One region of the Microbacterium sp. K27 genome, then DNA from elsewhere that is predicted to be linked to it. Evidence: predicted binding sites of a transcription regulator. Region 1 holds the regulator's gene; the other holds the start of a gene.
What was found. Region 1 encodes LexA, which represses DNA repair genes until DNA is damaged. Its sites were predicted from a motif close to TCGAACANNTGTTCGA; they were not measured.

Region 1 (7,343 bases):
GCGGAAGCGCCGTGCGGGGTGTCGCTCGCGGCCAGGCGACAGCCCGCACGTAGGCTCGTAGCGCCATGATTCGGTTCGAGAACGTCACGAAACGCTACCGCGGGACGTCGAAGCCCGCCCTCTCCGGAGTCGACTTCGAGGTGCAACGCGGGGAGTTCGTCTTCCTCGTCGGAGCCTCGGGTTCCGGCAAGTCCTCCTGTCTGCGCCTTATTCTGCGCGAAGACGTCCCGACGTCGGGGCGGGTCGCGGTGCTCGGCAGAGACCTGCGCGCGCTCGCGAACCGGAAGGTACCTTACTTCCGCCGCCACATCGGGTCGGTCTTCCAGGACTTCCGGTTGCTGCCTTCGAAGACGGTCTACCAGAACGTCGCGTTCACGCTTCAGGTGACCGGTTCGTCGCGCGGCTTCATCCAGCAGGCGGTTCCGGAGGCTCTCGCCCTCGTGGGTCTCGACGGCAAACAGAAGCGGATGCCCCACGAGCTCTCGGGTGGAGAGCAGCAGCGGGTCGCCATCGCGCGAGCCCTCGTCAACCGTCCCCAGGTTCTGCTCGCCGACGAGCCGACCGGAAACCTCGACCCCGCGACGTCGGTCGACATCATGCAGCTGCTCGCTCGCATCAACGCCGGCGGCACCACTGTGTTGATGGCCACGCACGAAGCCGGATTCGTCGACCAGATGCAGCGCCGAGTGATCGAGCTGCGTGACGGGGAGATGGTGCGCGACGAGGTGCACGGCGGATACGGCGACACCTCCAACATCCCGCGCCTCGTCCCGGAGGAGGTGCGCGGAGCGGCGGCGGCGGCTGCTCTCACCGCGGTCCAGGAGGTGCAGCGTCAGACAGCCGATCTCTCGGTGGTGCGTGCCGCGCTGGCCGAGGAGCTCAGCACTCAGCGCAAGGCGGCCGCGTCCTCCGTCGACCGCGAGGGAGAGACCGTGGTTCCCCCGGCCCCGCGCACGGTCGAACCTCCGGAGCCGGTGCATTCCCCGGAGACCGGCGCCGCGGCCGGAGTCGTGGAGCCTCCTGCTGTCGCGGAGACCCCTGCTGTCGCGGAGCCTCGTGCTGTCGTGGAACCTCCGACGGTGATCCGGCCGCGTACCCATCCGATCGCTCTGCCGACGGTGGACGTCGCCGAGCTCGGCGTCGCCGATCGCCTCGGACTCTCCGATGAAGACGACGAGGAAGTGGGCCCGACCTCATGAGAATCGGACTCATCCTGACCGAAGCCCTGGGCGGCCTGCGGCGGAACATCTCGATGGTGATCTCCGTCGTGCTCGTCACCTTCGTCTCCTTGACGTTCGTGGGCGCCGCGATCCTCATGCAGGGGCAGATCGGGGTCATGCGCGGGTACTGGGCCGAACGTGCCCAGGTGGCGGTGTACATGTGTTCGGCGGTCTCGGAATCCGAGACGTGCCTCGACGGCGCGGCGAGCGAGGAGCAGGTCGCCTCCGTCCGGGCTCAGCTCGAGGGTGACGCGCTCAAGCCGCTCATCAGCTCCATGACCTTCGATACGAAGGAAGAGACGTACGCCAAGCTCGTCGACCAGCTCGGCGCGGACCAGGCGAGCGTGCTCTCGCCCGACCAGGCGTTCGAGGTGTTCTTCGTCACGATGAAGGATCCTGGTCAGTCGCAGGTGCTCGCCGAGGCCTTCAGCGGACAGGCCGGGGTCGAGCAGGTCAAGGACCAGCTGCAGTATCTCGAGCCGTTGTTCTCCGCGTTGACGGTCGCGACCTACATCGCGGTGGGAATCGCCGTGCTCATGCTCATCGCGGCGACCCTACTGATCGGCACGACCATCCGATTGTCCGCGTATGCGAGGCGCAAGGAGATCGGCATCATGCGCTTGGTCGGAGCCTCGAACCGCTTCATCCAGACGCCGTTCGTCCTCGAGGGCGTGTTCGCCGCCTTCCTCGGCTCGGCTCTGGCCAGCGCCGCCGTCGTCGCCGGTATGCACTTCGGGGTCAACGGCTACCTGCGGGGGAGGGTGCCGTTCATCACCACATGGGTCACGATGCAGGACGCGGCTCTCGTGGTTCCCGTGCTGATCGGGATCGGCGTGATCCTCGCCGCGCTCTCCGCCGGCTTCGCGATCCGACGCTGGCTGCGTACCTGATAGCCTGAAAGGCTGCTCGGTCGGAACGATCGATCGAGCTCATCACGGCAACAGGAGAGCATCATGCCCAGGGAACGCGGAGAGAAGGTCGTCGCGACCAATCGTCGCGCACGTCACGACTACACGATCGAGAAGTCGTACGAAGCGGGGATGGTGCTCACCGGCACCGAGGTCAAGTCGCTGCGTCAGGGTCGCGCCAACCTCAGTGACGGCTATGCGTTCGTGAAGGGGAACGAGGTCTTCCTCGATTCCGTGCACATCCCCGAGTACTCGCAGGGGCACTGGACGAACCACTCGGCCAAACGCATCCGCAAGCTGCTCCTCCATCGCGAGGAGATCGCCAAGATCGCGCACGCCGTCTCGGCCGGGGGATACACCCTCATCCCGCTGAAGCTGTACTTCTCCGACGGTCGTGCCAAGGTCGAGATCGCCCTGGCGAAGGGCAAGCGCGAATACGACAAGCGGCAGACCCTGCGCGAGCGTCAGGACACCCGTGAGGCCGACCGTGCCATGCGTCTGCGCAATCGCGTGGGAGAGTAGCCCCGGGCTCTCAGGCCCCGACCCTCACGGCACTGCCGTGACGAGTCGACAGCCCGTCACGGGCGCGGGTGGAAGCCGAAGACGCGGCCGAGGAACGCCAGCTCGCGGTCGAGGGAGTCGACGATGGTCTCCGCGCTCCGGAAACCATGTCCCTCGGTGGGATAGAGGACGTACTCGTGCTCGATGCCGCGCTCTGCCAGAGCATCGCGGATCGCCTCGGACTGGGATGGAGGGACGACGCGGTCCTCGCCGCCCTGCAGAAGCAGGACGGGGACAGTGATGCGATCTGTGTGCGTGAGCGGTGAACGCTCGACGTACAGATGCTCGTACTCGGGCAGCGGGCCCACCAGACCGTCGATGTACGATGCCTCGAAGTCATGAGTCTCCGCGGCCAGCATGCGCAGGTCGGCGACGCCGTAGCGGCTGATCCCCGCGGCGAAGGCTCCGCCTCGTACCAGTGCCGACAGCACGGTCCAGCCGCCTGCCGATCCGCCGCGGATGGCCAGGCGGTCGGGGTCGGCGAGCCCGGAGGCAGCCAGGCCCCGCGCCGCCGCGATCACGTCGTCGACGTCGACGACACCCCACTGGCCGTCCAAGCGTTCGCGATAGGCACGACCATAGCCGGTGGAGCCCCCGTAGTTCACGTCGAGCACGCCGATCCCGCGGCTCGTGTAGAAGGCGATCGCTGCCGAGGCTGCCCCGGTCACATGCGCCGTCGGTCCGCCGTGGACCAGCACGACGTAGGGCGGGAGCTCGTCGTCGGGGGCCTCCTCGTCGGGGTTCGCCGGCGGATAGGCGAATGCGTGCACGGCGCCGTGCGGACCGTCGATCTCGATCGACATCGACGCCGGCATCCAGCGCGGATCGACGGGCTCCCCGCCGCGCACGGCGACGACCTCCCCCGACTCGATATCGACGCACCAGAGCCCCGCCGCCACCCGGGAACCGTTGCCGGAGAGCAGCACCCGGGTGCCGTGGACCGCATCGACGCTCACATGACCGTCGCCGGGGAACTCGATGATGCTCTCGCCCCCTCCGGTGTCGATCACGACGACGTCGTCGCGCCCGTTCGTGCGGACGGCGACGATGCGGCCGTCCTCCAACGGCTGATACCAGCGGTTGCCGAGCACCCAGAGCCCGTAGCCCGTGTCGGCATCGGACGGGGCCAGCGGCCGCGGGGATCCGGAAGGCGTCACCCCGTCGATGGCGATGCGGTGGAGTGTCCAGCGGTCATCGGCGACGTCGGCGAAGACCAGTTCCGTGTCGCTGAGCCACTCGGGCTGCAGCGCCGCTCGCGAGGGGATCGTCCGCGGGAGGCCTCCGTCGACCTCGGCGATCTGCACGCGCGCGCTCTCCCACGGCATCTTCCCCCGTTCCCAGGCGACCCACGCGGCGCGGGTCCCGTCAGGGGAGAATGCGGGGTGGGCGAAGAACCCCTCGCCCTGCACGATCACGCTGACCGCGGACTCGTCTTCTGCGGCGGAGCCGTCGAGCGGGATCTCGACGATCGCGCGGAGGTGCGGGGTGGTCGAGAGGTCTTCGCGCACGGCGAGCAGACGTCCGTCCTGCATGCGCAGACCTCCGTGCGCGGGACCGGCAGCGGTGAGCGTGACGAGATCCCCGTCGGGGGTCAGGCGGCGCACCCGCTGGTCTGAGGCGTCGACGAAGTAGAGCGTCCCCCGATCGTCCGCCGTCCAGGCGCCACCACCGTATTCGTGCACGCGGGAGCGGGCGTTCCAGGGCGCGGGGAGGACCTCGGCGCCCGTGGAACTCCGTACCGTCACCCGTCCCTTCTCGGACGGCACCGACTCACCCCACCAGATCTCCGTGCCGACGAAGCGGGCGCCGTCGATGCGAGGAGAGGACGCCGCGACTGATGCCGCGGAGAAAGGCGAAGGCCAGGAACCGTAGGGGGACGACGTCATGCTTCGAGCCTATGGGGCGCTGGCACGAGCGTCACGCGGGGCGCACACGAAGGCCCTCCAGGGAACCGGGAGGGCCTTCGTCGTGCTCTCGTCTCAGACCGCGCGGAGCACCGCCACGATCTTGCCGAGGATCACGGCTTCATCGCCCAGGATGGGCTCGAACGCCGAGTTGCGCGGGAGCAGCCACGTGTGGCCGTCGCGACGGCGCAGCACCTTGACGGTGGCCTCGCCGTCGAGCATCGCCGCGACGATCTCGCCGTTCTCGGCGCTGTTCTGCGAACGGACGACGACCCAGTCGCCGTCGCAGATGGCGGCGTCGATCATCGACTCGCCGGAGACCTTGAGCATGAACAGGTCGCCCTTGCCCACCAGCTGGCGGGGGAGCGGGAAGATCTCCTCGACCTGCTGGTCGGCGGTGATCGGCACACCCGCGGCGATTCGTCCGACGAGGGGGACGAGTGCCGCATCGCCGACCGGGGTCGCCACGTCGGCGGGGTTCTCGGTGCTGGCCCCCGGCAGGTCGATGAGCACTTCCATGGCGCGGGTCTTCCCGGGGTCGCGACGCAGATAGCCGCTGAGCTCCAACTGCCCGAGCTGGTGGGTGACGCTGGAGAGGGACTTGAGACCGACGGCGTCGCCGATCTCGCGCATGCTCGGCGGGTAGCCGTGGTGCGCGATCGAGTTCTGGATGACCTCTAGGATCGCCATCTGCTTCGGGCTGAGGCTCTTCCGGCGGCGCGTGCGCGGTGCCTCCGACTCGGGGGCAGAGTTCTCGCTCATGGTGCTCCTTCAGTGCGTGATCCGACGTCCCTCTTCGAATGTCGGAGGCCCGTGGTGGGGTGTCCTTATCGAAACCGTATCCGAGAAACGGGCCGATCTGGAAGATCTGTTCGAGCGTGTCGGCTCATTTCCGGATTCGGTTTCGAAGAATACTTGACAGATGTTCGAACTCGAAGATATCTTCGGTACGTAGCTTCGCATTCACGGCTCCCGGCCGAGACGAGAATGCGAACGCTACGCCAACTTCCCCGGCGGCCTCACCGCTCCGGGACAGGCTAAGGAGCACCACATGAGCAGCATCAGCTTCAGCACCGCAGCAGTCATTCCGGCGTCGACCCGTCCCACGACGCGACTCCGACTGACGACGCGTGGCCGCGCCGTGCTGCTGGCCTTCGCCTCGGTCCCGCTCGCGATCGGTATCGCCTTCGCGGCGCTCAGCGGTGGCAGCGCGATCGCTTCGGGAGCAGATTCGGCCGCCGTCAGCGTCGAGACCGTGACCGTCATGCCGGGAGACACCCTCTGGTCGATCGCCACCAGCGTCGCTCCCGATGCCGACCCGCGCGACGTCATCGGTGAGATCAGCCGGATGAACCTGCTGCGCGGTGGAGAACTCCAGATCGGCCAGACGCTCGCCATCCCGGCCCAGTACGTGAACTGATCCGGCGGCGGCAGCACAGCAGCAACTTTGCGTCATCGAGGCAAGGCGCCGCTTAACATGGGAAGGGTGACCCTCTCCCTCAACGATCTCCCGCTACGTGACGATCTTCGCGGATTGACGCCATACGGTGCTCCGCAAGCGCCGCTCCCGATCGCGCTCAACGTGAACGAGAACACGCATCCGATCCCCGACGCGGTGGCGAGCGACATCCTCGACGACATCGCCGTCGCGATCCGCGACGTCAACCGCTATCCGGACCGGGAGTTCACGACGCTCCGCGAGTCGTTCGCGGAGTACCTGGGGCACGGGCTCACGCCGGAGCAGATCTGGGCCGGCAACGGCTCGAACGAGGTTCTCCAGCACATCCTCCAGGCTTTCGGAGGTCCCGGGCGCACGGCGTTCGGTTTCGCGCCGACGTATTCGATGTACCCGCTCATCGCCCAGGGGACGGGAGCACGCTGGATCGCCGGCACGCGTCAGCCCGACTACACGATCACCCCGGACGAGGCTGCCGAGCAGGTGCGGGCCGCCGATCCCGATGTGGTCATCCTCTGTTCTCCCAACAACCCCACCGGCACGCCGCTCGGGCTGGACGTGATCGAAGCCGTGTACGACGCGGCCCGTGGCATCGTGATCGTGGATGAGGCGTACCAGGAGTTCGCGCCGCGCGATGCGATCTCCGCCCTGACCCTGCTCGACGGGCGCCCGCGTCTCGCCGTCTCGCGCACCATGAGCAAGGCCTTCGCCTTCGCCGGGGCCCGGGTCGGGTACCTCGCTGCCGACCCCGCCTTCATCGACGCGTTGCGCCTGGTGCGTCTGCCTTATCACCTGAGCGCTCTCACCCAGGCGGCGGCGATAGCGGCCCTGCGCAACGCCGACGTGATGCTCGCGATGGTGGAGGAGATCGTCGAGCAGCGCGATCGGATCACGGCGACCCTCGAAGCGCTCGGATACCAGCCGCACGAATCGTGGTCGAACTTCGTCCTGTTCGGCGGCGTCGCCGACCCGCGGGCCACCTGGCAGCAGCTGTACGACCGCGGCGTGCTCGTGCGCGATGTCGGCATCCCCGGACACCTCAGGGTCAGCGCGGGCACGGAGGCCGAGACCACCGCGTTCCTCGAGGCGCTGGCCTCGATAGGATCGGCTTCATGAGCACCCCCGCACTGACCCCGCGCACCGCGAACCGTGTGCGCAGCACGTCGGAGTCCACCGTCGAGCTCGAGCTGAACCTCGACGGCACCGGGGCGAGCCGTATCGACACGTCTGTGCCGTTCTTCGACCACATGCTCACCGCCTTCGCGAAGCATTCGCTGACCGACCTCACGGTGCG
Region 2 (7,343 bases), on a different contig from region 1:
GGAAGGTGAACGCGCTGGAGAAACGCGCCTGCTCGACCACCCGCATCGTGTCCTCGAAGTCGTCCTCGGTCTCACCGGGGAACCCGACGATGATGTCCGTGGTGATGGCGGTATTCGGGATGCGGGCACGAACCCGCTCGAGGATCCCGAGGAAACGCTCACTCCGGTAGGAGCGGCGCATCGCCTTGAGGATGCGGTCGCTCCCTGACTGGAGCGGCATGTGCAACTGCGGCATCACGTTCGGCGTCTCGGCCATGGCGTCGATCACGTCATCGGTGAACGCCGCGGGGTGGGGACTCGTGAACCGGATCCGTTCCAGCCCCTCGATGTCGCCGGCCGCGCGCAGGAGCTTGCCGAAGGCCTGACGGTCACCGAACTCGACCCCGTAGGAGTTGACGTTCTGGCCGAGAAGCGTGACCTCGATCGCGCCGTCTTCGACCAGGAGACGGATCTCGTTCAGGATGTCGCCGGGGCGACGATCCTTCTCTTTGCCGCGCAGGCTCGGAACGATGCAGAAGGTGCAGGTGTTGTTGCAGCCGACCGAGATCGAGACCCAGCCGCTGTGCGCCGAGTCGCGCTTGGTCGGCAGCGTCGAAGGGAAGACCTCGAGCGACTCGAGGATCTCGAGCTCGGCATCGCCGTTGTGTCGCGCGCGCTCGAGCAGACCCGGCAATGAGCCCATGTTATGCGTGCCGAACACCACGTCGACCCAGGGTGCCTTGTCGAGCACGGCCTGCTTGTCCATCTGTGCCAGGCAGCCGCCGACGGCGATCTGCATGCCTTCCTTGCGACGCTTGACGGAAGCGAGGTGCCCGAGGGTGCCGTACAGCTTGCCTGCCGCGTTGTCGCGGACGGCGCAGGTGTTGATGATCACCACGTCGGCCTCGTCACCGTCGACGGCTCTCACATAGCCGGCGCTCTCCAACGAGCCCGAGAGCCGCTCGGAGTCGTGCACGTTCATCTGGCACCCGAAGGTGCGCACTTCATACGATCGCTGTCGTCCGTCGTCGTCGACGGCTGCCGACGACGCGCCGATGATCGTCGGTTCGCTGCGCGGGATAGTCATGATCTCCCCATTGTACGAGCCGTTGCTGAGCTGTCGCGGCGTCCCGGCATCAGTCCGAGTCGACGAATCGGACCCCGGACGTGGAACCTCCGAAGGAGTTCTCCCGCAGCGCAGCCTTCGCGGCTTTCATCGCCACGGCTCCGTTGTAGCCGCGTCGTGAGAGCTGGCCCACCAGCCGCCGCAGAGCCGTGTCGTGATCGAGCCGGCTCATCGACCGCGCCTTGCCGCGAGCGAACTCCAGCGCGCGATCGTCATCGTCGTCCGGCAACTCATCGAGAGCACCGTCGACCACATCGCGCGGAATGCCGCGCTGCGCGAGTGCGCGAGACAACGCGACCCGTCCCTGTCCCTTCCGCTCGACGCCCGATGTCACCAGCACGGCGGCGAGGGCGGCGTCGTCGAGATAGCCGCGACGGGAGAAGTCATCGATCACCTCGTCGACGACCGCACCGTCGAGGCCGACGCCTCGCAGGACCTGTCGGGCCTCCGAGATGGACAACGATCGCGCCCGCAGCTTACGGACGAGAGACTCCTCCGCGGCCACACGCACCTCGTCCGGCGATGCCTTCTCGTCGGCGCCGGCATCGTCGCTCTCTCCGCCGCCGAGTGCGCGAAGGTGAGGAGCGGACTTCGTCGGGCGCGTCGACGCTGTGGCGGAACTGCCCCTGATCCCCCGCGCGGGATGACGATCGCTGGGAGTACCCGCGTCGGACGCGTCGATGTGCGAGCCACTGTCCGGAGGGGCATCCCAGGTCGTGCGCCAGACCGCCGCGTCGCTGGCGCGGGGATCGTCCGTCGACTGGTCGTCGCCTTCCGCCAGGCGAGGCGGCGGCGTGTGCGTTTGCTTCTTCGACCCACCGCCGAAGAGGGGGATGATGGGGGCGATCCGGTCGGGATCGCCCCCACGCGTGTCGTTCATCAGGCCGGACGACGCTCAGCGAGCTCGTCTGCAGCTGCCGGTACCGAAGCGGGGCCGCCGATACCGAGCTTCTGCTTGATCTGCGTCTCGATCGCCAGCGCGATATCGGGGTTGTTCAACAGGAAGGTGCGCGCGTTCTCTTTGCCCTGGCCCAGCTGGTCACCGTCGTAGGTGTACCACGAGCCCGACTTCTTCACGATGGCGTGCTCGACGCCGAAGTCGATCAGGCTGCCCTCACGGGAGATGCCGACGCCGTAGAGGATGTCGAACTCGGCCTGCTTGAACGGCGGCGCCATCTTGTTCTTGACCACCTTGACCCTGGTGCGGTTTCCGACGGCGTCGGTTCCGTCCTTGAGGGTCTCGATACGACGGATGTCCATGCGGACCGAGGCGTAGAACTTCAGCGCCTTACCACCGGCGGTCGTCTCGGGCGAGCCGAAGAAGACGCCGATCTTCTCGCGAAGCTGGTTGATGAAGATCATCGTCGTGTTGGTCTGGTTCAGGCCACCGGTGAGCTTACGCAGCGCCTGCGACATGAGTCGCGCCTGCAGACCGACGTGCGAGTCGCCCATCTCGCCCTCGATCTCGGCGCGGGGCACGAGCGCCGCCACGGAGTCGATGACGATGAGGTCGATGGCTCCCGAGCGCACGAGCATGTCGGCGATCTCGAGGGCCTGCTCACCGGTGTCGGGCTGCGACACCAGGAGCGCGTCGATGTCGACGCCGAGCTTCGCGGCGTAGTCGGGGTCGAGCGCGTGTTCGGCGTCGATGAACGCGGCGATGCCGCCTGCGCGCTGAGCGTTCGCGATCGCATGCAGGGTGAGGGTCGTCTTACCCGAGGACTCCGGTCCGTAGATCTCGACGATTCGACCACGCGGGAGGCCTCCGACGCCGAGAGCGACGTCGAGGGCGATGGAGCCGGTGGGGATGACCGCCACGGGGGCGCGCTCATCGCTGCCCAGCCGCATGACCGAGCCCTTTCCGAACTGGCGATCGATCTGGGCGAGGGCGGTCTCGAGGGACTTCTCGCGGTCGGCGGGTGATGGCATGATGTGCTCCTTCTGCGCGCGTGATGCCGCCTGTAGGCTGTCGCGGCTCTCCCGGTTGGGAGAAACTCTCCGACAAGGCGTAATGGCTCTTCGGCTTGTTTTCCACCGTAGGAGAGGCCACCGACATCGATGCGGAGAGCTCACATACCGTGCAGAACAGATTCCCTGAACCACTTGTGCAGAAGACTACGCCCGCTTCGAACAGATCTTCGACGACACGCCGTGGATCTCAGGTCGTGTCCCGTAGGCATCGGAGATCGACGAACGACTCAGCGTCCGCGCGGCTCTTGCCGACCGACGCCGTGTCGCCTGTTCTCCGGAACATCCATCTCGACGCACAGGGCCAACCAGATGTCGCGTGGTGGGGTTCCCTCGGCCAGCGCCTCGAGCGCGGTTCGACCGCCGACAGCGCTGAGCGTCAGGTCGTTCACCAGAGAGGACGCGCGCGCCTGAAACTCGGTCTCGACGGCGCGAAGGAACTCACTACGACGCATGGCTTCCCCGACCGGGGATCAGTGCAGCGAAAGCTGAGGTTCGATCGACGCGACGAGGTCGTCGGGAACGACGTCCGGGAAGACCTGGATGCCCTCGAGCACCGAGATGCGGTCTCCGACCTCGCGCATGATCGTCGAAATGGGAACGTCGAGCGCGTCGGCGACGGAAGCGAGGATCTCGCTCGACGCCTCCTTCTGCCCACGCTCGACCTCGCTGAGGTAGCCGAGCGCAACCGACGCCTTGCTTGCGACCTGCCGGAGCGTGCGCCCCTTCTGCAGGCGGAAGTCCCTCAGCACATCGCCGATTTCCTGTCGTACAAGAATCATCGGAACCTCCTCCCCATGTGATCGTTCGAGGTCTCCCCCGATGAGACAGCCAGTCTAGTACCCCTGGCATGCACAGAATCTACCCCTGCACTCTGTGGTTTAAGTGTGAGCACATCAGAGATAACCACCCCGGCGGTCCTGCTATTCCGCCAGCATCGCGCGCAGTTCTTCGAGCGCTGCCGCGACCGTCTGCGCGCGGATCGAGTCGCGATCTCCGAGGAAACGGAAGGCCGTCGTCCTCATCGCCGCCGGCGTCGCCACGCCGATGTGCACCGTGCCGACCGGTTGCCCGTCGGGGGAATCCGGACCGGCGATTCCCGTCGTCGACACCCCGACATCGGCCGGCGACCCACCGACGCTCACGACACTCCTCACTCCGTCTGCCATCTGCAGCGCGACCTGCGGATGCACCGGCCCGTGCACGGCGAGAAGATTCGCGTCGACGCCCAACACCGACGCCTTCACCGGCGTCGCGTACGCCACCACCCCGCCGAGCAACACCGTGGACGCGCCGGGAACCGAGACCAGGTCGGCGCACAGGGCGCCGCCGGTCAGCGACTCCGCGACTCCGAGCGTCCATCCCCGTCGACCCAGCGCCGCGAGGACGGCAGCAGCCGCGTCGCTCACGACTTCCGGCGCGAGCCGCGGACCTGCGCCACGATGTAGTCGATACCGCTCGCGACCGTGAGCACCAGGACGATGAGCATGAGGATGAAGGTGATCAACGTCCATGCATCGAGACCGACGAGATAGTGCAGCGGAAGCAACGCCCAGCCGAGCGCCACACCTTGGAACGCCGTCTTGATCTTGCCCATCCAAGCCGCAGCGACGACATGCTCGCTGGCGACCATGAGCCGGTGGATCGTGATCCCCCACTCGCGCACGAGGATGACGGCGACGATCCACCAGCCGACCTCTCCGAGGAGGGCGAGTCCGATGAACCCGGCCCCCGTGAGCATCTTGTCGGCGATGGGATCCCAGAGCTTGCCGAAATCGCTGACGATGTCGTACTTGCGCGCGAGGTAGCCGTCGACCCAGTCCGTGGAGATCCCCACGATGAAGATGACCGCGGCCGTCCACCGGAGGCCGGGCTCGGCGAGGCCGTAGGTTCCGCCCATCAGCAACAGGACGAAGAAGACGACCGCCAGCGGGATGCGCGCGACGGTGATGGCGTTGGGCAGCTGCCGCGGGATGGCCATCAGTCGCGTCCCGTCAGGCCCCAGGCGTCTTCGTCGCCCTCGGCCTCCACCTCTGGAAGCCCCTCATACTGGGCAGCGATCGGATCGTGCGTCTGGGGCAGGGGTGGCACCGGCGGAGCGACAGGGGCGGCGGAAGCGGGTGGCGACGTCGGAACGTCGTCACCGCGCAGCTTCGCCATCACCTGTGGGAGCTGCTCGGCCGTGGCCAGCACGTCGCGCGCCTTGGAGCCCTCGGACGGGCCGACGATCTCACGTGACTCCAGCAGGTCCATGAGGCGACCGGCCTTCGCGAAGCCGACCCGCAGCTTGCGCTGGAGCATCGAGGTCGATCCGAACTGCGACGAGACGATGAGCTCGGCAGCCGCGAGCAGCAGTTCCAGGTCGTCGCCGATGTCCTCGTCGACTTCCTTCTTCTTGGTCGGCTCCATCGCCTCCTGCACGTCGGGACGATAGTCCGGACGAGCCTGGCGGGTGACGTGCTTGACGACCGCGTCGATCTCCTTCTCGTCGACCCACGCGCCCTGCAGACGGAACGGCTTCGACGAGCCCATCGGCGAGAACAGCGCGTCACCCTGACCGATGAGCTTGTCCGCCCCGGGGCTGTCGAGGATGACGCGGCTGTCGGTGACACTGGTGACGGCGAAGGCCAGTCGAGACGGGACGTTCGCCTTGATGAGTCCGGTGACGACGTCGACGCTCGGCCGCTGGGTCGCGAGGACGAGGTGGATGCCGGAGGCTCGCGCGAGCTGCGTGATGCGCACGATCGAGTCCTCCACGTCGCGAGGGGCGACCATCATGAGGTCGGCGAGCTCGTCGACCACGACCAGGAGGTACGGGTACGGCTTCAGAACGCGCTCGCTGCCCACCGGGAGCTCGACCTCCCCGGCGCGCACGGCACGGTTGAAGTCATCGATATGACGGAAGCCGAAAGACGCGAGGTCGTCGTACCTCATGTCCATCTCCTTCACGACCCACTGCAGCGCTTCGGCCGCCTTCTTGGGGTTCGTGATGATGGGCGTGATCAGGTGCGGGACACCGGCGTAGCTGGTGAGCTCCACGCGCTTCGGGTCGATGAGGACCATGCGCACATCGGCGGGCCGCGCCCGCATCAGCAGGCTGGTGATCATGGAGTTCACGAAGCTCGACTTACCGGAGCCGGTGGAACCGGCCACCAGGAGGTGCGGCATCTTCGCGAGGTTCGCGATGACGATGTTGCCGCCGACGTCCTTGCCCACGCCGATCGTCATCGGATGCGTGCTCTTCTGCGCGGCGGGCGAACGCAGCACGTCGCCGAGTGCGACCATCTCCTTGTCGGCGTTGGGAATCTCGATGCCGATCGCGCTCTTGCCCGGGATCGGCGAGAGGATGCGGACGTCGTTCGAGGCGACCGCGTAGGCGAAGTTGTTGCTCAGCTGAAGAATCTTCTCGACCTTGACGCCGTGGCCGACCTCGACCTCGTACTGGGTGACCGTCGGGCCGCGCGAGAAGCCGGTGACCTTCGCATCCACCTTGAACTGCGACAGCACACTGGTGATCTGCTCGATCACCTTGTCGGTGGCCTCGGAGCGCATCACCGGAGGCGGCCCTTCGACCAGAAGACCGGGAGAGGGCAGGATGTACGGCGTCACGGGCGCCTGCGGCCCGCGGTCGCCTGGCCCCTCGGTGCCGAAGCCGTCGAGGCCGGGAAGCTCCGGCGCCTCTCCGGTGTCGGACGAGTCGTCGAGCAGCGCCGTGGTCTGCTGCTCCGCGAGCGAATCGGCGACGGACCTCACGTCGGACAGCACCTCGGTGGCGGCGTCGTACGGGTTCTCGACGACGACGGCCTGGTCATAGGCGGGAGTCGGGTCGGACGTCGTGAGCAGCGCGGTGATGTCGTCGGAGCCGAGCGTGCCTTCGTCGGGGTCCTCTTCGCGGCCGGTCTTGTTGCGCCGCCACCACGGCAGCACGTCGGGATCGTCGACCTTGTCGGCGTCGTCGATCGCCGCGGAGTCTTTGGTCGACTTCTCCGGACGCTCGGCATCGAACATCCAGGCGTAGAGATCGCCGAGACGGGCGCCGATGCGGTTCGGCGGAGTCTTGGTGAGGATGAGGATGCTGAGCGCCGCCAGCAGCGACAGCACGATGTACGCGGGGATGTCGGTGAGGTAGCTGAGCGGCTGGCCGAGCATCCATCCGAAGAGTCCGCCGGACTCGCTCAGTGCGAGCATGCCCTCCTTGGGCTGAGGGCCGTCCCCCGCGACGTGGCAGAAGCCGGCGAGCGTCAGGACGAACAACCCGAAACCGATTCCG

Region 2: the regulator LexA is predicted to act here: its motif matches at 3,232-3,247, upstream of recA (recombinase RecA).

Annotation. Positions count from the first base shown of each region.
Region 1 covers NZ_SSDK01000046.1:37,087-44,429, reverse strand. The annotation lists gene ftsE (cell division ATP-binding protein FtsE) at 66-1,199, shown strand; gene ftsX (permease-like cell division protein FtsX) at 1,196-2,110, shown strand; gene smpB (SsrA-binding protein SmpB) at 2,174-2,650, shown strand; gene DW307_RS15905 (S9 family peptidase) at 2,707-4,575, opposite strand; gene lexA (transcriptional repressor LexA) at 4,669-5,355, opposite strand; gene DW307_RS15895 (LysM peptidoglycan-binding domain-containing protein) at 5,645-6,013, shown strand; gene DW307_RS15890 (histidinol-phosphate transaminase) at 6,071-7,165, shown strand; gene hisB (imidazoleglycerol-phosphate dehydratase HisB) at 7,162-7,343, shown strand, end outside.
Region 2 covers NZ_SSDK01000025.1:16,848-24,190, forward strand. The annotation lists gene miaB (tRNA (N6-isopentenyl adenosine(37)-C2)-methylthiotransferase MiaB) at 1-1,066, opposite strand, end outside; gene DW307_RS01345 (regulatory protein RecX) at 1,116-1,985, opposite strand; gene recA (recombinase RecA) at 1,985-3,034, opposite strand; gene DW307_RS01355 (DUF3046 domain-containing protein) at 3,304-3,528, opposite strand; gene DW307_RS01360 (helix-turn-helix domain-containing protein) at 3,547-3,855, opposite strand; gene DW307_RS01365 (CinA family protein) at 3,997-4,482, opposite strand; gene pgsA (CDP-diacylglycerol--glycerol-3-phosphate 3-phosphatidyltransferase) at 4,479-5,054, opposite strand; gene DW307_RS01375 (DNA translocase FtsK) at 5,054-7,343, opposite strand, start outside.